4 regions of the Bradyrhizobium sp. sBnM-33 genome follow, and region 1 is predicted to be linked to each of the others. Evidence: predicted binding sites of a transcription regulator. Region 1 holds the regulator's gene; each other region holds the start of a gene.
What was found. The regulator LexA, encoded in region 1, represses DNA repair genes until DNA is damaged. The targets are predictions, from matches to a motif close to TGTTCNNNNTGTGTTCNG.
Positions count from the first base shown of each region.

Region 2: RX328_RS24785 (single-stranded DNA-binding protein) is a predicted target of LexA. The motif match lies at 2,543-2,560, and genes of this name have one in related genera.
Region 3: RX328_RS42205 (helicase-related protein) is a predicted target of LexA. The motif match lies at 3,430-3,447, and genes of this name have one in related genera.
Region 4: ruvC (crossover junction endodeoxyribonuclease RuvC) is a predicted target of LexA. The motif match lies at 1,825-1,842, and genes of this name have one in related genera.

Region 1 is NZ_CP136624.1:5,195,048-5,200,502, forward strand. It holds partial or broken gene RX328_RS24245 (ComEC/Rec2 family competence protein) at 1-1,483, shown strand, start outside; gene RX328_RS24250 (hypothetical protein) at 1,491-1,718, opposite strand; gene RX328_RS24255 (hypothetical protein) at 1,805-2,227, opposite strand; gene lexA (transcriptional repressor LexA) at 2,457-3,158, opposite strand; gene glp (gephyrin-like molybdotransferase Glp) at 3,366-4,577, opposite strand; gene RX328_RS24270 (HAD family hydrolase) at 4,733-5,359, opposite strand.
Region 2 is NZ_CP136624.1:5,304,857-5,310,311, reverse strand. It holds gene gyrA (DNA gyrase subunit A) at 1-999, opposite strand, end outside; gene RX328_RS24790 (DUF2306 domain-containing protein) at 1,192-1,590, opposite strand; gene RX328_RS24785 (single-stranded DNA-binding protein) at 1,852-2,340, opposite strand; gene RX328_RS24780 (outer membrane protein) at 2,847-3,593, shown strand; gene RX328_RS24775 (outer membrane protein) at 3,818-4,474, shown strand; gene uvrA (excinuclease ABC subunit UvrA) at 4,743-5,455, shown strand, end outside.
Region 3 is NZ_CP136624.1:8,958,501-8,963,955, forward strand. It holds gene RX328_RS42205 (helicase-related protein) at 1-3,181, opposite strand, end outside; gene RX328_RS42210 (DUF3108 domain-containing protein) at 4,002-4,907, opposite strand; gene rpmB (50S ribosomal protein L28) at 5,334-5,455, shown strand, end outside.
Region 4 is NZ_CP136624.1:1,070,425-1,075,879, forward strand. It holds gene RX328_RS05015 (methyl-accepting chemotaxis protein) at 1-715, opposite strand, end outside; gene RX328_RS05020 (YebC/PmpR family DNA-binding transcriptional regulator) at 914-1,660, shown strand; gene ruvC (crossover junction endodeoxyribonuclease RuvC) at 1,873-2,400, shown strand; gene ruvA (Holliday junction branch migration protein RuvA) at 2,735-3,352, shown strand; gene RX328_RS05035 (cytidine deaminase) at 3,394-3,813, shown strand; gene ruvB (Holliday junction branch migration DNA helicase RuvB) at 3,810-4,856, shown strand; gene RX328_RS05045 (DUF6869 domain-containing protein) at 4,948-5,455, shown strand, end outside.

The sequences.
Region 1 (5,455 bases):
TTGCGACCGCTCTGTTGACCGGGCGGCGCGATGCGATTTCGCCGCCGGTGAACGACGCGATGTTCATCTCCGGTCTCGGCCATGTGCTGTCGATCTCCGGCTATCACATGGCCGTCGTCGCCGGTGTCGTGTTTTTCGCGGTCCGGGCACTATTGGCGCTGTTTCCCGTGCTCACCGTCGGCTACGCGATCAAGAAGTGGTCGGCGGCAGCAGCCTCGTTGCCGCCGCGTTTTATTTGCTGCTGTCCGGCGCCGAGGTCGCGACGCAAAGATCGTTCTTCATGACGGCCGTGGTGCTGATCGCCGTCATGGTCGATCGCCGCGCGATTACGTTTCGCACGCTCGCGGTCGCCGCTCTGATCGTGCTCACGGTCGCGCCGGAAGCGCTGGTGCATCCGAGTTTTCAGATGTCGTTTGCGGCGACGCTCGGGCTGGTGGCGCTGGTGCAGATCGGCATGCCGCGCCTGTTCGCGACAGCGGATCATACCGCAACCGCGCGCGTGGCGCTGTGGGGCGGCCGCGAAGTCACCATGCTGCTGCTGGCCTCACTGATAGCGGGGCTTGCGACCACGCCTTACGCGGCCTTTCACTTTCACCGGGTCACGCCTTACGGCGTGCTGGCCAACCTCGCGGCGATGCCGGTGGTGTCAGCACTGGTAATGCCGGCGGGCCTGTTCGGCCTCGTTGCGATGCCGTTCGGCTTCGATCGCCCGTTCTGGGCGGTCATGGGCGTCGGCATCGACTGGATGATCGTGGTCACGCAATGGGTCGCGGCATTACCCGGTGCGGTCGGCCGGGTGCCGGCCTTCGGCATCGGCCCGCTGATTACGGCAAGCCTCGGCATCATCCTGCTCGGCCTGTTGCGCACTCCGCTGCGCTGGTCGGGTGCGGCGCTGGTGCTGGCAGCGGCATTGTGGGCGGCGCGGGCGCCGCAGCCGGACATCCTGATTTCCGCCGACGGGCGCAATGTCGGGGTGCGCGGCCAGGATGGCCGGTTGCACCTGATGCACGCGGTCAAAGGGTCCCGGGATGCCTTCCTGCTGAAGGAGTGGCTGGCGGCGGATGCGGACGCGCGGACGGCGGCTGACGCGTCGCTCACATCGGGCGTTTCATGCGACGATTTTGGCTGCGTGGTGCAATCCGCTGGTGGCGGCCTGATCGCGCAGGCCTTCAGGCCCGAGGCGCTGGCGGACGATTGCGAGCGCGCGGCGCTGATCGTGACGCTGCGGCAGGCGCCCGCAGCCTGCGGCGCTTCCGTTATCGATGCTGAACGGCTGCGGCGGCAGGGCGCGATGGCGTTGCGGCGCAGCAGGGAGGGATTTGTCGTCGACGCGGTCAAGCCGAGGGGCGTAGACCGCCCGTGGTCGCCGGCCATAGCGGACGAGAGCGAGGTCGTCGACACCACCGTTCTTGCGCCGCGCATTGTGCCGCCCCGCGCGGTCGATGCCACGCCGGCCGAGGCAGATCTTCAGGCGGAGGAGTAGACGAGCGTCAGTGCTCGTCGACCGTGGGTTTGGCTGGTATTTCGAATGCACCGAGGTGGAATTCCTCCGGGGCATCAGGCGCCGACGGCAGAGCGACCAGCGTGAACGATGCGTCGGGGAATTGCTGCCAGATTGCGAGATCTTCCGCCGTGATGGTGAGCCAGCCGTACCTGAACATGTACCGCCCAGGCTCGGTGACGCGCCCGGCTTTTTGCCACGTAACCTTGTTGACCACCGACTGCCCCCTGCGGTGCCGAGTTCTGAAAAATGTACCACCACGATCCGCCGGCCTGGACCGGCGGATCGTATGCGCGTGGGCGTTTATCCGGTCACGATCGATTCGGCCGGAGGTGCTTCCGTTACCTTTGGCGCACGCTCGCCACCGGTCTGGACCACCGGCAATTGCAGCACGGTCGCACGCTGGCCTTCGCAAAGCTGCGTCACCAGCACATGGCTTCCATCGGGGAATTCGATCGCGTCATGATGACGGTCGGATATATGGGGGTCGATTTGATTGAACTTGCCGACCCGCCAGTCGGTGGTTCGAGTCCAGATCCACCGGTTATCGTATTTGACGTCCTCAGCGAACGCCAGTTCGGTGCCGGGAAGCATGCAGACCGCCACTGCAGGCTCGCGTTCCGACGCAAAGCCGCGGGTCGATGTACCGCGGAATGTCGTGGTGATCAGCGTCTCGCCGACCTGGGCAGGCCGCGTAGCCACAGCATGCAGGCTATAGTCACACATCGGATGGCTCCCTCGTTTGAGATAGCTGACCCGTGTCTAGAAGGAGGCACAGGCCTCTATCAGAGTGGACATGGCGCAGAGCCTTTTCTTCTTTCTGGGCAATTCTGCGACTGGCGCACTGCGCCACATTCACAAACGCGCTAACGTGCCTTAGTTCCACATGCGCAACAAAAAACCCCGGCCGAGGGCCGGGGCTGGCTTTCGTCACGGCGCCGGAGCGCATAACGGGTCAGTATTTGCGGTACAGCCCGATCAGCTTGCCCTGAATCCGGACCCGGTTCGGCGGCAGGATGCGGACTTCATAGGCGGCGTTTGCCGGCTCGAGCGCAATCGAGGCGCCGCGGCGGCGGAAGCGCTTCAGAGTGGCCTCTTCCTCGTCGATCAACGCCACCACGATATCACCGGTGTCGGCGGTCTCGTTGCGCTGGATCAACGCCATGTCGCCGTCGAGGATACCGGCATCCACCATGGAATCGCCGCGCACTTCGAGCGCGTAATGCTCGCCGGAGCCGAGCATGTCCGGCGGCACACTGATGGTGTGGCTGCGGGTCTGTAGCGCCTCGATCGGCGTACCGGCGGCGATCCGGCCCATGACAGGCACGGCGACCGGGCGATTGCCGTCGTCCTCGGCGGCCGGCGCGCTCACCGTGCGCTTGCCGAGCGTGCCCTCGATGACGCTCGGCGTGAAGCCGCGGCGGCCGTTGGCGGCGGCTGCGAGCTCGGGCAGCTTGATGACTTCGATGGCGCGGGCGCGGTTGGGCAGGCGGCGGATGAAGCCGCGCTCCTCCAACGCCGTGATGAGGCGGTGGATTCCGGATTTCGAGCGCAGATCGAGCGCGTCCTTCATCTCGTCGAACGAGGGCGGCACGCCGGCCTCTTTCAGCCGTTCATTGATGAAACGCAGAAGTTCATACTGTTTGCGCGTAAGCATCGCGAGCAATCCCCCGGTTGGCGTCGTCTCGTTCCGAATCTTTAGCGCCCAGATCGTGGAGTCCCCAAACTCTCAACCAAAGACACTAGCAGTCGAAACAAATCATGAACGGACACTATATGTTCGATATGTGTTCCGCAACCATTTAATTTCAGGTGAACGCATTGCGGTTCCGGTTCAAGGTGCTGTTGGAACGCCGTTCAGGCGTCATTCCGGCAGCCGGAGCAACTCGCAACGCGATCCCTTTGCGGCAGCCGGCGCGAACGGCGGACGTATCACAAGTGCCCGTGCCGCAGCGAGATTCCCTGATAGTGACGAGTCCTGATGGTTCACCGGCACGGCGACCAGCGTGCCGTCGTCGCGCGCTTCGAGGCGAGCGCGAAGATAGTCTTCGCGCTGGTCGTTGGCGGCGAGATCGCAGCCGAGCAGGGCGTTTTCGCGCGGATGATGGACGTGGTCGCGGCCTGATAAGGCGCGAATCAGCGGCACCAGAAACAGGAAGCCGCAGACATAGGAGGAGACGGGGTTGCCGGGCAGGCCGATCACCCGCATCGCGCCCAACCTGCCGTGCATCATCGGCTTGCCTGGCCGCATCGCAATCCGCCAGAACGCCATGGCGACGCCCTCGGCCTCCAGCGACCGCTTGACGAGGTCGTGGTCGCCGACCGAGGCGCCGCCCACGGTGATCAGGACGTCCGCGTCGGCGTTGCGGGCACGGCGGATGCCTTCCGTGGTGGCGGCGACGGTGTCGGCGGCGATCCCGAGGTCGATGATTTCTGCGCCCTCGGCTCGCGCCAGCGCCCGCAAGCCGTAGCCGTTGGAATAGACGATCTGGCCGGGGCTGGGGGTTGCGCCTGGCATCACCAGTTCGTCGCCGGTCGCCAGCATCGCCACTTTCGGGCGGCGGTGCACCGCAAGCTCCGGGTAGTTCATGCCGGCGGCGAGCGAGAGATCGCGGTCGGTGAGGCGGCGCCCGCGTTTGAGGAGGACGTCGCCTTCGCGGAAATCAACGCCCGCGGGGCGGATATGCCGCCCCGGAACGGCAGCTTCCGTGATGGTGATATGATCGCCCTCGATGGCAGCGTCTTCCTGGATGACGACGGCGTCTGCGCCATCGGGGATCACGCCGCCGGTAAAGATCCGCACCGCTTCGCCCGGGCCTACCTTCCGCTCGAACGGGCGGCCGGCGGCGACCTCGCCGATCACCTTCAGCCGTGCGCCGACATCGGCGGCGTCGGCCGCGCGCACCGCATAGCCGTCCATCGCCGACATCGCCTGCGGCGGCTGCGTCCGCCGCGCGGCGACGTCGCGTGCGAGAATGCGGCGATACGCTTCGTCGAGCGCCACCATTTCTTCGGGTAGCGGCGCTGCGCCGGCAAGGATCGCGGCAAGCGCATCGGCAACCGGCATCAAGGCCACGCTGGCACTCCTGCTTCGACGTCATTGCGAGGAGCAGCGGGACGAAGCAATCCACACTTCCTTCCTGGCCATGGATTGCTTCGCTTCGCTCGCAATGACGGGGTAATCATCTAAATTCCAAGTGCTTAAATTCCAAGTGCTTAAATTCCAAGTGCTTAAATTCCAAGTGCGGTCAGTGCCCTTGCCACGTCATCCGTCGATGTCACGTGGATGGCAGAAAGGCCGCGCGCCCGCGCACCTTCGATATTGGCGGCTGAATCGTCGAAGAACAGGATCCGCGACGCCGGCACGCCGATCGCTTTTATCACATGATCATAGGCTTCGGCGTCGGGTTTGCGCAGACCGATGCTGGAGGACAAAAATATCTCGCGGAAATGGCTGAGGACCTCCGCATAGGCCTGCGAAAAATGCGTGACATGGGCCGGATTGGTGTTGGAAAAAGCATAGAGCGGCAGGCGCTTTGCAGCACCCGCCAGAAGCTGTGCAATTCCGGGCATCTCGCCGGTGAAGATCGCGTTCCAGCCTTCCAGGAACTGCGCGTCGGTGATGCCGATGCCGAGCGACCGGCGCAGGCTCGCAAAGAACGCCGCATCGTCGATCCGGCCGGTCTCGTGGTGCTTGAAACTATCGTCGACGACAAAGCGTCCGGCGAGATCGGCAGGCGCGCAACCAGCATGCCCAGCCCAGCAGGTCATTACCTGATCAAAACTGATGTCGAGCACGACGCGGCCGAGATCGAACAGCAAGGCGTCGACGGAATGGGGCGCTGGCGGCGAATTCATGGCAGTCGTTTACAAAACTGGACCGGCCTCGGCAACGGCCACGGGGATTTGCGTCGCAGTCCAATCCGGCGCTTAAGCCCGTACGCGGGCTGTGCT
Region 2 (5,455 bases), 110 kb from region 1:
CGTGAAGCGATAGAGCTGGTTCAGCACCACGTCGGGCACCGCATCGCGCTTCAGCTCGACCACGACGCGGAATCCGTCACGGTCGGATTCGTCGCGCAGGTCGGAAATACCGTCGATCTTCTTCTCGCGCACCAGTTCGGCGATGCGCTCGACCATCGTGGCCTTGTTCACCTGGTAGGGAATTTCGCTGATGATGATCGCTTCGCGATCCTTGCGGATGGTGTCGATCGTCACCTTGCCGCGCATCACGATCGAGCCGCGGCCGAGGTGATAGGCCGAGCGGATGCCCTGGCGTCCGAGTATGATGCCCCCCGTCGGGAAATCCGGGCCCGGCACGATGTTGATGAGATCGTCGATGGCAAGCGCGGGATTGTCGATCAGCGCCACGCAGGCGTCGATGACTTCGCCGAGATTGTGCGGCGGGATGTTGGTAGCCATGCCGACCGCGATGCCGCCCGCGCCGTTGACCAGAAGGTTCGGGAATTTCGCCGGCAGGACCGTCGGCTCTTTTTCGGAACTGTCGTAGTTCGGCTGGAAGTCGACGGTGTCCTTGTCGATGTCGTCGAGCAGGCTCTGCGCGATCTTGGTCAGGCGGGATTCGGTGTAGCGCATGGCCGCCGCCATATCGCCGTCCACCGAGCCGAAATTGCCTTGGCCGTCGATCAGCGGCACGCGCATGGAGAATTCCTGCGCCATGCGTACCAGCGCGTCATAGACAGACTGGTCACCGTGGGGGTGGTATTTACCGATGACGTCGCCGACCGTGCGCGCCGATTTGCGATACGGCTTGTTCCACTCGAAGCCGTTTTCGTGCATGGCGTAGAGAATGCGGCGATGCACGGGCTTGAGTCCGTCGCGCGCGTCCGGCAGCGCCCGCGCCACGATCACGCTCATCGCGTAATCGAGATAGGAGCGTTTCATCTCGTCGAGGATAGAAACGGGGCGAATGTCGGAGTGCTCCGGCGGCTCGCCGGGCTTGTCGTCTTCGTTGTCGGACAAAGGGGAATCCAGTCAGTTCTCAGCTAAGAATCATATAGCGCATCGAGGGTCCGATAACCACCCCGAAGCTGTCAGGCGGAGCTGTTTTTCCGCTCGTTTTTTCATGGACTTACGGGCTCGGCGGCAGCTTCCGCGAGCGGCCGTTTGGGGACCGTAAGAGACCCCGCCCGGGACGGCGTTTTTGGCCTTCGCCTAAGGGCCGAAAACCACCGCGTGCATGATCCGGCCCGGCAGGAACGTGAACAGCCCGGCGATGATCAACCCTCCGCTAAAAATGCCGATCATGGTCTTGCGGTGACGGCTCACATTGTGCCCGCGCGCGGCAATGACCGCGACCGGCAACATCACCAGAACCAGGATCGACAGCAGATGGATCGGGCTCCAGGGGCCGAGCAAGCGGATCTCGTGGATCCAGAACGAGCTGGCGGCGACGATGGCCATCAGGCTGACCCAGATCCAGCCGACCGTCCGGTGCGGCAGGGTCCCCTTCGGCGCAGCGAACTGTACGACGCCAAGGGCGAACGCGGCCATCGCTGCCATGGCATGAACCGGTATGGCGGGCGCGGCATCCAGCAACGGAGCAAGCGACATCTGAAACTCCGGGCCATTGCGGGCTCGGCCAAAACGAGCCCTCGCGTCACGCGGCCCATGCTCGCATCAATCTTTCCATTGTCAAGTTATATCTTGACACTGTCAAGTTGAGCGTGCGCCCGCCTGGATCAACGGCTGTCGGCCAGCTTCGAGAATTGCCAACGGGTTGAAGGTGCACGATTCCGTCATGGCCTGGTTCGATCCCGACCATCACGGCTTCGTTGCTGCGGCAAGATATGCGGCCGAGGGAGGGCCTTCGCCTCAGAACGGGATGTCGTCGTCCATATCGCTGTTGCGGCTGCCCGCCGCGACCGCCCGCCGCGGCGCGGAGCTAGCCGGACCGCTCGAGCCGAAATCAGCGGAATCATCGGAGCCGAAGCTGCCGCCCCCGCCGCCGCTGCGGCCGTCGAGCATGGTCAGGTTCGAGTTAAAGCCCTGCAGCACGACCTCGGTCGAGTATTTGTCGACGCCGCTCTGGTCGGTCCATTTGCGCGTCTGCAACTGGCCCTCGATGTAAACCTTGGCGCCTTTCTTCAGATATTGTTCGGCTACCTTGCAGAGCCCCTCGTTGAAGATCACCACGCGGTGCCACTCGGTCTTTTCCTTGCGCTCCCCGGTGCCTTTGTCGCGCCAGGTCTCCGATGTCGCGATGCTCAGATTGGCGATCGGCCGCCCATCCTGTGTCCGCCGGATTTCAGGATCCTTGCCGAGGTTGCCGACCAGAATCACCTTGTTCACGCTTCCCGCCATCGCCGCTCTCCACTCAATATCGCCGGCAAAAATCACTGGTTCGGCCCGTTTCCGTGCCGGCCGTCTTCAGTTCTTGACCTGTCGCTGGTCCGTTTCCGCGTCCGCTCCCGGACGTCCGGACCCTATACACTGACAGGCCCCGCTGACTTGGCGATCCCTCGGCAAGTCGCCGGTTATCCACATATAGCATCGCCCACGTGTGCGTTCCAGCTTTGTTCCACAAACAGCCCCCGTCTGCCCTGCTGCGGCGTTGCAATCTATGAGCGACCCCCGGGAACTCACGGGGGAACCGAAAGAGACGAAACGGAACCCGAAAGTTCCCGCCTCGGTTCCAATTATACCAGATAAATCATAAGCTTCCTTCCATAAACTTGGCTGGCGCCTGTTGCATCCGGGACACGCCATTTCTGCGCGAGTCGCGCTATAGAATTCTCCAGCGGCGCGGGTGCTCGCGTCACAACAACGCTTCAGGCCTAGCGGGAAGCGGACAAAATTGGGGATAGATCATGAAGAAGTATCTGTTAGCTACAGTTGCTCTCATCGCGTTCGCCGCACCCGCGGCGGCGGCCGACCTCGCTGCGCGTCCTTACACCAAGGCGCCGCCAGCCCCGATCGCCGCTGTCTATGACTGGACCGGCTTCTACATCGGTGCCAACGGCGGCTGGGGTACGAGCCGCAAGTGCTGGGACTTCCTGCCGGTCGCCGGCGGCAGCATCGCGGAGGGTTGCCATGACGCAGACGGCGGCACCGCCGGTGGTCAGATCGGTTATCGCTGGCAGGCCGGCACTTGGGTGTTCGGTATTGAAGGCCAGGGTAACTGGGCCGACTTCCAGGGCAGCAATGTGAGCCTGATCGATCCGACACTCCGCAACGAGTCGCGCATCGATGCGTTCGGCCTGATCACGGGCCAGGTCGGTTACGCCGCCAACAACGTTCTGTTCTACGTCAAGGGCGGTGCGGCCGTCACCGCGGATCGTTACCGCATCTTTGATGTTCCCACGGGCCTCCTGGTTGCCACCACCGGCGACGACACCCGTTGGGGTGCCGTGGTCGGCGCGGGCATCGAATTCGGCTTCGCCCCGAACTGGTCGGTCGGCGTCGAATACAATCACCTGTTCATGGAGGACCGCGACCACACCTTCGTCGACACGACCGGCGCCTTCTTCGGCACCGACCGGATCAGCCAGGACGTCGATATCGTCACCGTTCGCGTCAACTATCGCTGGGGTGGCCCGGTCGTCGCGAAGTACTGATCGCAACGCCAGCGCGGGACTACGGAAAGGCCGGCTTCACGCCGGCCTTTTTGTTTGGTTGTAGCCCAACGCAATTGTCACGCGCGCTGGTTGTTCTCTCCACGGTTTTGGACCCAATGTGGTATTTCGGCGACAGCATTTTGCGGGAACTTTGCGCTATATGCCCCAGCAACCTCGAATTGACGGCTGAGGAAAGTTGCTTGGAGCCGCGAAAGGAAAAGAAAGTGAAGAAGATTCTGCTGACCACCACTGGCCTGATCGCGCTTGGGATGGCGCCCGCGATGGCCGCCGATCTTGCTGCCAGGCCCTACACCAAGGCGCCCGCCGCAGCGATCGCGATCAACAACTGGACCGGATTCTACATCGGTGCGATGGGCGGTTACGCGCAGGAAAACTCCGATGGCTTGGGTACGCTCAGCGGCGGCTTCGCCGGCGGCACTGTCGGCTACAATTGGCAGACCGGCAACGTTGTCCTGGGCGTTGAAGCCGATGGCGCTTGGGCTGACGTGGGCGCGACCCTGGGCATTCCCGGCCTCGTTTCGGTTGACTACACTATTCGCTCGATGGGCACCGTTCGCGGCCGCGTCGGCTACGCCTTTGATCAGGTCCTGATCTACGGCACCGGCGGCTACGCATGGTCTGATAACCGCCTGACTGCAACGGCACTCGGCGTAAGCATCTCGGACAGCCAATTTCACTCCGGCTGGACCGTTGGTGCTGGTGTCGAGGTCATGTTCGCACCGAAATGGTCGGTCAAGGCCGAGTACCTCTATCGCAGCTTCGAAGGCCAGACCTACTTCGCCGGCACTGTCCCGGGCGGCGTTCCGGTCGGAACGATCAATCTCAACAGCGTTCAGGTCGGCGTGAACTATCACTTCTAAGCCTTTCTGCTAAGGCTGCAGGAGCCTCCGTTCCGGCCAAACCGGAGCGGAGGCTTTTTTGTTTGAGCAGTTCCGAGCGCAACTGCTGACTGCTGCTGCCAGAAAGATCTCAGTTCAAACAATCCGTTGATGATTCGCGCGCGGCACTGGAAATTCCCTGCCGTTCTTCCTATGTTCCAGCATTCTTTTAATCGGCGCCTGATCCCGGTTCTTGCCCGGCAATGCGCGCCCAACGTGGCGCGTCTCCCACGCGTCTGGAAATGCCGATATGGATGAAGTGCTCAGGGCGAAGCGCCAACACAACGCCGGCTCCGCATCACGCGCGATAACGATCCGCGGCGCGCGCGAGCACAATCTCAAGAACGTCGATATCGAGATTCCCCGCGACAAGCTCGTCGTGTTCACCGGCCTCTCCGGCTCCGGCAAATCCTCGCTCGCCTTCGATACCATCTATGCCGAGGGCCAGCGCCGCTACGTCGAATCGCTCTCGGCTTACGCGCGCCAGTTCCTGGAGATGATGCAGAAGCCGGACGTCGACCAGATCGACGGCCTGTCTCCAGCGATCTCGATCGAGCAGAAGACCACGTCGAAGAATCCGCGCTCGACCGTCGGCACCGTTACCGAAATCTATGACTACATGCGCCTCTTGTGGGCGCGCGTCGGCGTCCCCTACTCGCCGGCCACCGGATTGCCGATCGAAAGCCAGGTCGTTTCGCAGATGGTCGATCGCGTGCTGGCGCTACCCGAAGGCACCCGGCTCTATCTGCTGGCGCCGGTCGTGCGCGGCCGCAAGGGCGAGTACAAGAAAGAGCTCGCCGAATGGCTCAAGAAGGGTTTTCAGCGCGTCAAGATTGACGGCACCTTCTATGAGCTGTCGGAGGCGCCGACGCTCGACAAGAAATTCCCACACGATATCGACGTCGTGGTCGATCGCATCGTGGTCCGGCCCGATCTCGGCCAGCGCCTCGCTGAGAGCTTTGA
Region 3 (5,455 bases), 3.8 Mb from region 1:
GCGGCGGACGATCCGGACGCGCTTCTGCCGCAGGCGCGCCTTCCGCGGCCGGCGCTGCCGTAGCATCGGCCGGTGCGCCCTCGCGCGGCTTTCTGAACTCGCCATGGCGTCGGCCGCGGCGATGACGCTGCTCGCGCGGCGCGCCCTCACCACCTTCGCCGCTTGCAGCTTGCGCGCCTTCGCCCGCGCGGTGATGGCGCTGACGGTTGCGGTCGTGGTGTGGGCGGCGTTCGTCGGAACGGCCGCCGGGCCGCCAGACTTCGACGAGTTGCGGCTCCGCCGGCGTTTCGGATTTCTCCTCCGGCTTGGCTTCAGTTTCAGGCTTGGCTTCAGTTTCAGCGCTGGCTTGAGCGGCTTCAGCAGGCGCTTCGGATTCACTGGGCGCTTCGCTCGCGGTTGCGGGCTCGGCCGCAGCTTCCGCGGCGCTGACCGCTTCTCCCGGTTCCTGCTCCGGAGGCGCGTCGAGAATCGCGGCTTCCGCCGGCGTGGTCTCGGCGGGCGCAGCTTCAGCCGCAGCAGTCGGCTCCTCACTGGCAGCAGGCGCCAGCGAGACCTCGGGCAGCAGCGACGCCGACGATACCGGTTCGCTCGACACCGGCACTTCGGCCGCGACTTCCTCCGCTGGCGTTTCCGTCGTGGTTTCGGCAGCAGCCTCGACCGGCGGTGTTTCGGCGGAGACCGTCTCGACAACAACCTCAGGCGCAGGCTTCGGTGGCAGCGGCGGGCGGCGATCCATGCGGTAGCCGAGCGCGCGCAGGATCGAGGCAAAATCTTCGCCGGCGGATCCCGTCAGCGAAGTCATCGCCTGCGTCACCACAAAGCCGCGGCCGTCGAACGCGCCGGCCGGCTTCTCGCCGGGCGACGTCTCGCGCCACGCCAAGGCGGGGCGAATGAGATCGGCGAGCCGCTCCAGAATATCGACGCGCACGGCGCGCTCGCCGCACTGGCGGTAGCCGAGCACGCGATAGGCATCGCGCGGCAGCGCCTTGTCGACCGGGAACGAGGTGCGCCCCGAGCTCGCCAGATGCTGTGCGCCCGACAGCGCCGACATATCGACGTTGTCCTGCTTCTCGGCCCACAGCAGCGAGGCCAGCGCGCGCGCCGCAGGCTTTAACAGCGCCGGGAAATAGATGTGATAGGCGCCGAACCGCACGCCGTACTTGCGCAGCGTCGCGCGCGAAGCCTGGTCGAGATCCTTCATCTCGCTGGCGATCTTGCTCCGCTCGAGCACGCCGAGCGCTTCGACGAGCTGGAACGCGATGCCGCGCGCAATGCCGGTGATGTCCTCGGCCTTGGACAGGCCGAACAGCGGCCCCAACAGCTTTTCGATATGCGTCTTCAGCCACAGATCGAGCCGCGCCTGCACGGCCTCGCGCGACGCGCCGGACAGCCGCTCGTCGGCAATGATGCGGATGCGCGGATGCAGCGCGTCGTCGGCGGCGACGAGCTTTGCCACCGCATCGCCAGTCCAGCGGATGGTGCCGTCGGAGGTCAGCACGAACTGGTCGTCGGGCGCGGCGCTAAGCTTGCCGGCACGCGCGTCGATCTCGCTCGCCAGTACCTGCTGGGCGGCGGCCTGCAGCGCTTTCGCATCCGAGCCGGCCTCCGCCGCATCGGGCGCGAAGGTAAATCCATCGAGCCGGCCGATCGCGTGGCCTTCCACAATCACTTCGCCGGTCTTGCCAATTTCCGTATTCAAAACTGAGTTCTCCCGCAGGCGGCGCATCAATACACTGGTCCGTCGGTCAACGAAACGCTCCGTAAGGCGTTCATGCAGCGCATCGGATAATTTATTTTCCACCTCACGGGTGATCCCCTGCCAGTGGTCGGGGTCGGACAGCCAGTCCGGCCGGTTGGCGACGAAGGTCCAGGTGCGGATTTGCGCAATCCGGCCCGACAGCGTGTCGATATCGCCGGTAACGTGGTCGGCCTGGTCGACCTGGGCGGCGAACCATGCGTCGGGTATCCGACCCTTCTGCATCAGGAACGCATAAAGCGTGGTCACGAGCTCGGCGTGGGCAGCGGGCGCGATCTTGCGGTAATCCGGGATCTGGCAGGCGTCCCACAGCCGTTCCACGGCTGATGCGCCGTGGGCCATCTCCCTCACCTCGCCATCGCGCGCCGCATGATCGAGCACGCGCAAATCTTCGGCAATCGGCGCGCGGGTCAGCGCGTCGTGGCCCGGCGGCAGCGCCAGCGACACCTGCAGCGCGCCGAGCGAGGAGAAATCAAGCTTCGAATTCCGCCATTGCAGCATTTTGACAGTATCGAACGTGTGGTTCTGCAGCGCGTTCACCAGTTCCGGCTCGAACGGTGCACAGCGGCCCGTGGTGCCGAAGGTGCCGTTGCGCGTCGCGCGCCCGGCGCGGCCCGCGATCTGCGCGAATTCGGCCGGATTGAGCCTGCGGAACTGATAGCCGTCATACTTGCGGTCGGAGGCGAACGCGACGTGATCGACGTCGAGGTTCAGCCCCATGCCCACAGCATCGGTGGCGACGAGATAATCGACGTCGCCGTTCTGGAACATCGCGACTTGCGCGTTCCTCGTGCGTGGGCTGAGCGAGCCGAGCACGACCGCCGCGCCGCCATGCTGGCGACGGATCAGCTCGGCGATCGCGTAGACCTCATCGGCCGAGAACGCGACGATCGCGGTGCGGCGCGGCTGGCGCGTGATCTTGCGGTCGCCGGCGAATTCAAGCTGCGAGAGCCTGGGGCGCGTGACGATGGAGGCGCCCGGCAGCAGCCGCTCGATGATCGGCCGCATGGTGGCCGCGCCCAAGAGCAGCGTCTCGTCGCGACCGCGGCGATGCAGGATGCGGTCGGTGAAGACATGCCCGCGCTCGAGATCGGCCGCGATCTGGATTTCGTCGACGGCCAGAAAACTCACGTCGAGGTCGCGCGGCATCGCTTCGACGGTGGAAACCCAGTAGCGCGGATTCTTCGGCTTGATCTTCTCTTCACCGGTGACGAGCGCGACGGCTTCGCTCCCCGCCCGAGCCGCGATCTTGTTGTAGACCTCGCGCGCCAGGAGCCGCAGCGGCAGGCCGATCACGCCCGACGAATGCCCCAGCATGCGCTCGATCGCCAGATGCGTCTTGCCGGTGTTGGTCGGCCCGAGCACGGCAGTAACGCCCGCGCCGCGCGCGCGTTCGGTTGTGAACGTAGAAGGAGAGAAAGCCATTCTGTGCAGGTGTTTCTTATTTAAGTGCGAGCGCTCACCCCGTCATTGCGAGCCAACGGGTCGGCGCAAAAGCGCCGCCCGATGATGAACTCCGCGAATCAATCCATAGCGCCACGTGTGGAGGTATGGATTGCTTCGTCGCTTCGCTCCTCGCAATGACGGAAAACGCGGAGTTTCTCTTTCGTTTGGCACCAGCTGCGCCGATTCTGTTTCACTTTGCGACGGTGATGCGGTCGCGGCTTAAGCTCTGGAACGAGTCTGGAACGAATCGCGTCCGAATCGCTGACTCCTCCCGGGACCCGATACGTTCACCGCAACATCTCGCGCTGAAGCGCACCCGGCGGCACTAGATCAAGTTTACAGCGGGTCCACAAGCGACGGTTTCGGGACTAATTTCTTAAAAAGAACGAGGCGACGGAGTCGAATCAGAAGCGGGGAAGAGTCAACATGATTCATGCTGCTACTCATGTCGCTTCACTGGCACCGGTGCCACCCACAAACGAAGCTATGTTCCCTCCCCCCTTGCGGGGGAGGGTTAGGGAGAGGGGTTTCACGGGCAGAGCTCGTTGTGTGGCTTACCCCTCTCCCCAGCCCTCCCCCGCAAGGGGGGAGGGAGCGATAGAGTCTTCGTCCCTCACTTAATCATCATCATCGCAACGTTCGGCCGGCTCTCTCCGCTCCCTCGCCCCGCTCTTCGCGGGGAGAGGGTCGGGGTGAGGGGCTGTCTCCGCGAGTCCCGCTGTGGAGACAGCCCCTCACCCGGATTGCTGCGCAATCCGACCTCTCCCCGCGAAGAGCGGGGCGAGGTGACTTCAAAGCCTCAATTCGTCTTCGCCACCCGTGGCGGCATCGCTGTCGTCACGAACGACGTCGCTTCCAGCATCGCCAGGCCAAACGGCGTCGGGATCGTCATGCGGAACGGAACCAGGACGCGCGTGCCGGCGATCGGCACGAAGGTGATCTCCATCTTTCGCTCGGCGGCGAGATATTTGATCACGGGGCGATCGGGGATGTAGCCCGCGACCGGGTTAAAATAGATCGCGCAGACCAGCGCCGGCCCGTGATAGCCCTTTTCGGCCTTCACCGTTTCCATGCGCTTGTAGTCAAGCTTGAGATCGTAGCGCAGGCGGCCATCAAAGATCCCCGCGCCGGTGCGGCAGGAATCCGGCGCCAGCACCTCGCCATTACCAGGCACGCGCAGCATCGAGCCGGTCATGGGATCGAGCACGCTTTTGCGGTGCGCGTCGGTGACGACGATTCTATCAGGATCGACCGGCGGCACCGGGTCGATCGAAAAATCCTTCACATTGCCATTGGCCAGCACGAGGCGGATGGTCTCGGATTTCTTCTGCGTGGTGGTGGTCGCGGTATAGGCGTTCGCCACCAGCGCACCGTTGATGACGCGGCCCTGGCTGGCGCCGGAGCCGGCGCCGCCGGAAAACGCCTTCAACAGGCCGGCGGTGCCGCCTTGCGCGGAGGCCGAGAACACGTCGTCGCCGATTTCGATGGTCCAGCTTCCCTTGCCGACGGGGATGCCCGCCAGCGTCGCCTCATAATGCGCATCCAGCCGCCCCTGCGCGGAAGCGGCCTGCGGCGCGAGTAAGCCCCAGGCGGCGGCGCACAGGCCGATGGCGAGGCCGAGCCTTATGGAGAGGGTTTGGCGCGAAACGGCGCATCTGGCAGTCACGAATGGAAAATCCCGGGATCGGCGCGAGCTGATGTTCATTTAGGCAAAAATATCCGGCAAACAACGCGGGTCGCGAAACCACGCTTCCTAGGGACCTTTCATCGCCGCCCGCGGCTCGCGGGAAGCCAAAGTCTTTCTTAAGCGAAAGCCATGATGTCGGCGCGGATTGCGCCCTTTATATGATGGCTTAAGTGGCTGGAACCCCTTAGAAACGGGCCGATTTCGCGGGGCGCGACATAGCGTTTTCAAGCGAAGTGGATTTCCGGTTCGCGTGAAGAAAACGCGTCAACAATATCAGAGGCTTGGAACCCCGGCACGGGGCTTCCAAGCTCCGAAGAACCTTGACCGCGTGGCCGTCTCCCCCTATACGTCCGCGGTTCCTGGAAATGGACGCGATTTTGGACCCCCGCGGGCGCCTGCGAGAAGCGGCTCGGCTATGGCGGGGATGGAAGAGGATTTTTCGAAATGTCCCGGCGCTGCGAACTGACGGCCAAGGGCCCCCAAGTGGGCCACAAGGTGAGCCACTCGAACATCAAGACCAAGCGGCGCTTCCTGCCGAACCTAGTCAACGTCACCTTCATCTCGGA
Region 4 (5,455 bases), 4.1 Mb from region 1:
ACACCGGACGGATCGCCTCGATCGCCTGGGTGATGCGATGCACGGCGTCGACCGAGCCCGCGGCATCCCGCTGCAGCGCCTCGATCTTCTTGGTGATTTCCTCGGTCGCGTTCTGGGTCTGCACCGCGAGCGCCTTCACTTCGGTGGCGACGACGGCAAAACCGCGCCCGGCCTCGCCGGCGCGTGCGGCCTCGATGGTGGAATTGAGCGCCAAGAGCGTGGTCTGCCGCGCGATCTGCGCGATCAGGTTGACGACGTTGCCGATCGCGGCCGACGATTCCCTCAGGCGGTCGACATTGACGCTGGCTTCGCGGGCGGCCTCACTGGCCTGGTCGGCGAGCTTGCCAGCGTCGCGCACCTGGGAGCCGATCCCTTGCGCCGATTGGGTGAACTTGTCTGCGGCGTATGAAAAAGTCGTCGCGGTGCCCTGTGCAGCGCTGGTGCGGCTCGTCAGAGCATCGGTGCGCTGGCGGATCGTGGATAGCGTCGCAGCCGTCGCCTCGGCGCCGCCGGCGACCGAATTGGCCGCGCGCTCGAGCTGGCGGATCATCGCGCCGAGTTCGAGTTCCAGAAGTTCGAGAATGGCCTTGGCCGACTCGCCATCGCCCGAAACGGCCTCCGCCACGGCGGCCGGCTGAACCGCCGTTTGAGCCTTGGGCTGGACGGCAGGCAAAGTCGGTTCCGCCACCTGCTTTTTGAACAAACCGAAGGCCATGGGTCTCTCAAAAGTTGAGGACAGGTGCGAAATCCTCTCATCCGAGCATGAAGTCATGGTTAACAGCTGCCTGTTTTTCCCGTAGGCGCGCACTACTTTAGTAGCCGAATCGGCCGTAAATCTTTGATTTCAGCCGATTGCCGGCCTATAAGGCCGCGCTTCACCCCACATTCCCGGGACGAATCCAAGAGACCTCGCATGGCCGGCCATTCCCAATTCAAGAACATCATGCACCGCAAGGGCCGGCAGGATGCCCAGAAATCCAAGCTGTTCAGCAAGCTCGCGCGCGAAATCACCGTTGCCGCCAAGCTGGGAACCCCGGACCCCGCCATGAACCCCCGGCTGCGCGCGGCGGTGATCGCGGCGCGCCAGGAGAACATGCCGAAGGACAATATCGAGCGCGCCATCAAGAAGGCGATCGGCGGCGAGAGCGAGAGTTATGACGAGATCCGCTACGAGGGCTACGGCCCCGGCGGCGTCGCTATCATCGTCGAGGCGCTGACGGACAACCGCAACCGCGCCGCCTCCGATATCCGCTCCTACTTCACCAAATCCGGTGGCAATCTGGGCGAAACCGGCTCGGTCGCCTTCATGTTCGACCGCACCGGCATCATCGAATATGACGCCGGCAAAGCCTCCGATGACGCGATGCTGGAAGCCGCGATCGAGGCCGGCGCCGACGACGTGGTCTCAAGCGAAAGCGGCCACGAGATCTACGCCTCACAGGAAACCTTCCGCGAGGTTGCGAAAGCGCTGGAAGCCAAGTTCGGCGAAGCCCGCAAGGCAGCGCTGACCTGGAAGCCGCAAAACACGGTCGCGGTGGACGACGAGACCGGCGAGAAGCTGTTGAAGCTAATGGACCTGTTGAACGAGCACGACGACGTGCAGAACGTCTACGCCAATTTCGAGGTCTCCGACGCGCTGGTCGCCAAGATGGGCGGGTAGCGGCTGCAATCCCGCCTCTCACGCCGCTGTCGTCGCCCGGCTTGACCGGGCGATCCAGTATTCCAGAGGCCGTGGTGATCGCACCAGACGCCGCGGCGTACTGGATCCCGCCTTCCGCGGGGATGACAAGAGGAGCAAGGGGCGACGAGCCGGCAGGGGATTTCCGTTCTCTTTATGTTTCGTTCATCCGCCTCTGGCGTTATCACTACGCCATGACATCCCCACCGATTCGCCATCCTGTCCGGATTATCGGCATCGACCCCGGCCTGCGCCGCACTGGCTGGGGCGTGATCGAGACCGAGGGCAACCGGCTCGTCTTCGTCGGCTGCGGCTCGGTGGAGCCGCTGGATAATCTGCCTATAGCGAGCCGCCTGCTCGCGATCCATGAGGGGCTCGCCGCCGTGCTCGGCGATTTCAGGCCAGCGGAAGCCGCGGTGGAGCAGACCTTTGTGAACAAGGACGGCGTCGCGACGCTGAAGCTCGGCCAGGCCCGCGGCGTCGCCATGCTGGCGCCCGCGATGTTTGGCATATCCGTTGCGGAATATGCGCCCAATCAAGTGAAGAAGACCGTGGTCGGTGCCGGCCACGCCGATAAGAACCAGATCGCGGTGATGCTGAAAATACTGCTGCCGAAGGCCGAGCCCAAATCCGCCGACGCCGCCGATGCGCTGGCGATTGCCATCACGCATGCCCATCACCGCCAGAGCGCGGCAATGCGGCTGAAAGTGGCGAGCGCATGATGAACTGCCGCCGCGTAATGCCAAGTGAGGAGAGCACGCTGGTCGGGCTCCCTCCCCCCTTGCGGGGGAGGGTCGGGGAGAGGGGTAAGCCCCGGGCTCCGATCGAAGAAATGCGACGGCAGTCGATCAACGAACTTGCCGAGATAATCGATGAGGAAGTCCTTCTTGCTATAGGTCAGGCAATCGAACAAGCGGCACCCCTCTCCCTAACCCTCCCCCGCATCCGCCTTCGCCTAGGCTTCGGCGGACACGAGGGGGGAGGGAACCCGTCCGCCGCTGCGTCCCTCACTGATGTTGGAGCCGCCGTCGCCGGCATCGAATCCCGGTTTTCAAGATGATCGGCAAGCTCAAAGGCCTGATCGATTCCTACGGCGAGGATTACGTGATCCTCGACGTTGGTGGCGTTGGCTATCAGGTGCATTGCTCGTCGCGGACGCTGCAGGCGCTGCCGTCGCCTGGCGAGGCCGCGGTGTTGTCGATCGAGACCTATGTCCGCGAAGACCAGATAAAGCTGTTCGGCTTCCGCACCGACACGGAGCGCGAGTGGTTTCGCCTGCTGCAGACCGTGCAGGGCGTCGGCGCCAAAGTCGCGCTGGCGGTGCTCTCGACGCTGCCGCCCGCCGAACTCGCCAACGCCATCGCGCTGCGCGACAAGGCCGCAGTATCGCGCACGCCCGGTGTCGGGCCAAAGGTCGCCGAGCGCATCGTGTCTGAATTGAAGGACAAGGCGCCGGCGTTTGCCAATGTCGATCCGGCCGTGGTGCATCTCGCCGGCGCGGTCGACAGCGACCGCGCGCCGCGCCCGGTCACCGACGCGATCTCGGCTTTGGTCAATCTCGGCTACGGCCAGCCCCAGGCCGCCGCCGCAATTGCTGCGGCGTCGCGCAGCGCAGGCGAGAAAGCCGAGACCGCGCAATTGATCCGGCTGGGCCTGAAGGAGTTGGCGAAATAGACTATGTTCGCCACTGACCGACCAAGGAATGCTTTCCCGCCATGTTGAGCGAAAAAGACCAAGAACTGATCGCCGCCGCGACTGATGCGATCAGTCGGCGTTATCGCAACGACTGGCAGGAGGTCGGCGCTGCCTTGCGCACCCGCGACGGCCGCATCGTCACCGGAGTGAATATCGACGCCTATATCGGCCGGATCGCGGTCTGCGCGGAGGCGATCGCCATTGGCCGCGCCATCACCGAAACCGGCGATCACGGCATCGAGACCATCGTCGCCGTACGCCATCCGAAGCCGAACGAGCGAGGCGATGTCGCCGTGGTATCGCCCTGCGGAATTTGTCGCGAGCTGATCCACGATTACGATGCAAAGGCGCGGGTTATTGTCCCCGACAGCGGCCGTGAGCCGAAGGTCGTGACCATCGGCGAACTCCTGCCCAACAAGTACAAGCGGGGCGTAGAGTGAACACGCCCTCCCGCATCGTTACCCCCGAGCGCCGTTCCGACGATGTCGGCGACACCGCGCTGCGCCCGCAATTGCTGTCGGAGTTCGTCGGCCAGGCGCAGGCGCGCAAGAATCTTTCGATCTTCATCGAGGCCGCGCGAAAGCGAGGCGAGGCGCTGGACCACGTGCTGTTCGTCGGGCCTCCCGGTCTCGGAAAAACCACGCTGGCGCAGATCGTCGCGCGGGAACTCGGCGTCGGCTTTCGCGCCACCTCCGGTCCCGTTATCGCCAAGGCCGGCGATCTCGCGGCACTGCTCACCAATCTCGAAGAGCGCGACGTGCTCTTCATCGACGAAATCCATCGCCTCAGCCCCGCGGTCGAGGAAGTGCTCTATCCCGCGATGGAGGATTTTCAGCTCGACCTCATCATCGGCGAGGGCCCGGCGGCGCGTTCGGTCAAGATCGATCTCGCAAAGTTCACGCTCGTTGGCGCCACGACGCGGGCAGGGCTGTTGACCAATCCGCTGCGCGACCGTTTCGGCATTCCGATCCGGCTGAACTTCTACACCGAGGAAGAGCTGGAGAAGATCGTTAGCCGCGGCGCCCGCGTTCTCAATATCGGCATGACGCCTGACGGCGCCAACGAAATCGCGCGCCGCGCCCGTGGCACGCCGCGCATTGCCGGCCGCCTTCTGCGCCGCGTACGCGATTTTGCTTCCGCAGCCGATGCCAGCTCGGTCGATCGCGCCATCGCCGACCACGCGCTGAGCGCGCTGGAAGTCGATGCCGCCGGCCTGGACGCGATGGACCGCCGCTATCTGACGACCATCGCGATGAACTATGGCGGCGGCCCGGTCGGCGTCGAGACCATGGCAGCGGCGTTATCGGAGCCGCGCGACGCCATCGAGGACATCATCGAGCCGTATCTGATCCAGTGCGGCTATTTGCAGCGCACCCCGCGCGGCCGGCTGCTCACCTCGCACGCCTTCCGCCATCTCGGCCTCGCCGAGCCCACGCGCGATCCCGCGCAGTTCGGCCTGTTCGGCAACGACAGCGACGATTGATCGCGTCGAACCCGTTCACTCCGGCGGTGCACTAAGGGGCAAAACGCCTGGCGCCTAAGCGCCCGGCCTGCTTGCCGTGGAGTGCATAACGATGGCATCGACCGAAGACGCTGACATGCTTGCCCACATCGCGGAGGCGCCGGAACTGGCGACACCCGATGACACCGAAATCTTTCTCGACGCCATGCCGATATCAGAACTCGCCTCGATGTGGGGCGCGCTGCAGCGCCTGAGCCGGCGCGATCAGACAGGCGCCGCCTGGTCGGCGATCCTCTATTTCGATCATCTGCCGCACAAGCGGCCGGACCGCGCGCTCGACCTCGCGCTTGAAGTGCTGCGCGCCGAATCCGACAAGCCGACCGTGATGCAGCTCAATGACAAGTTCATGCTGTCGCTGCTCTATGCCCATGGCGCCGCCGTGATCGACCGCATCGAGGCCGAGGCAAAGCATAACGCCGCCCTGCGCTGGCTGCTGGGCGGAATTCACTTTGGGCCCGATGAGCCGTTCAAGCGCCGCATCGAGGCGATTGCCGACAGCAAAGCCTGGCGCGCCGACGATCTCGCGCGCCGGACCCCGAAGCATCCGCTTGATTGCGAAG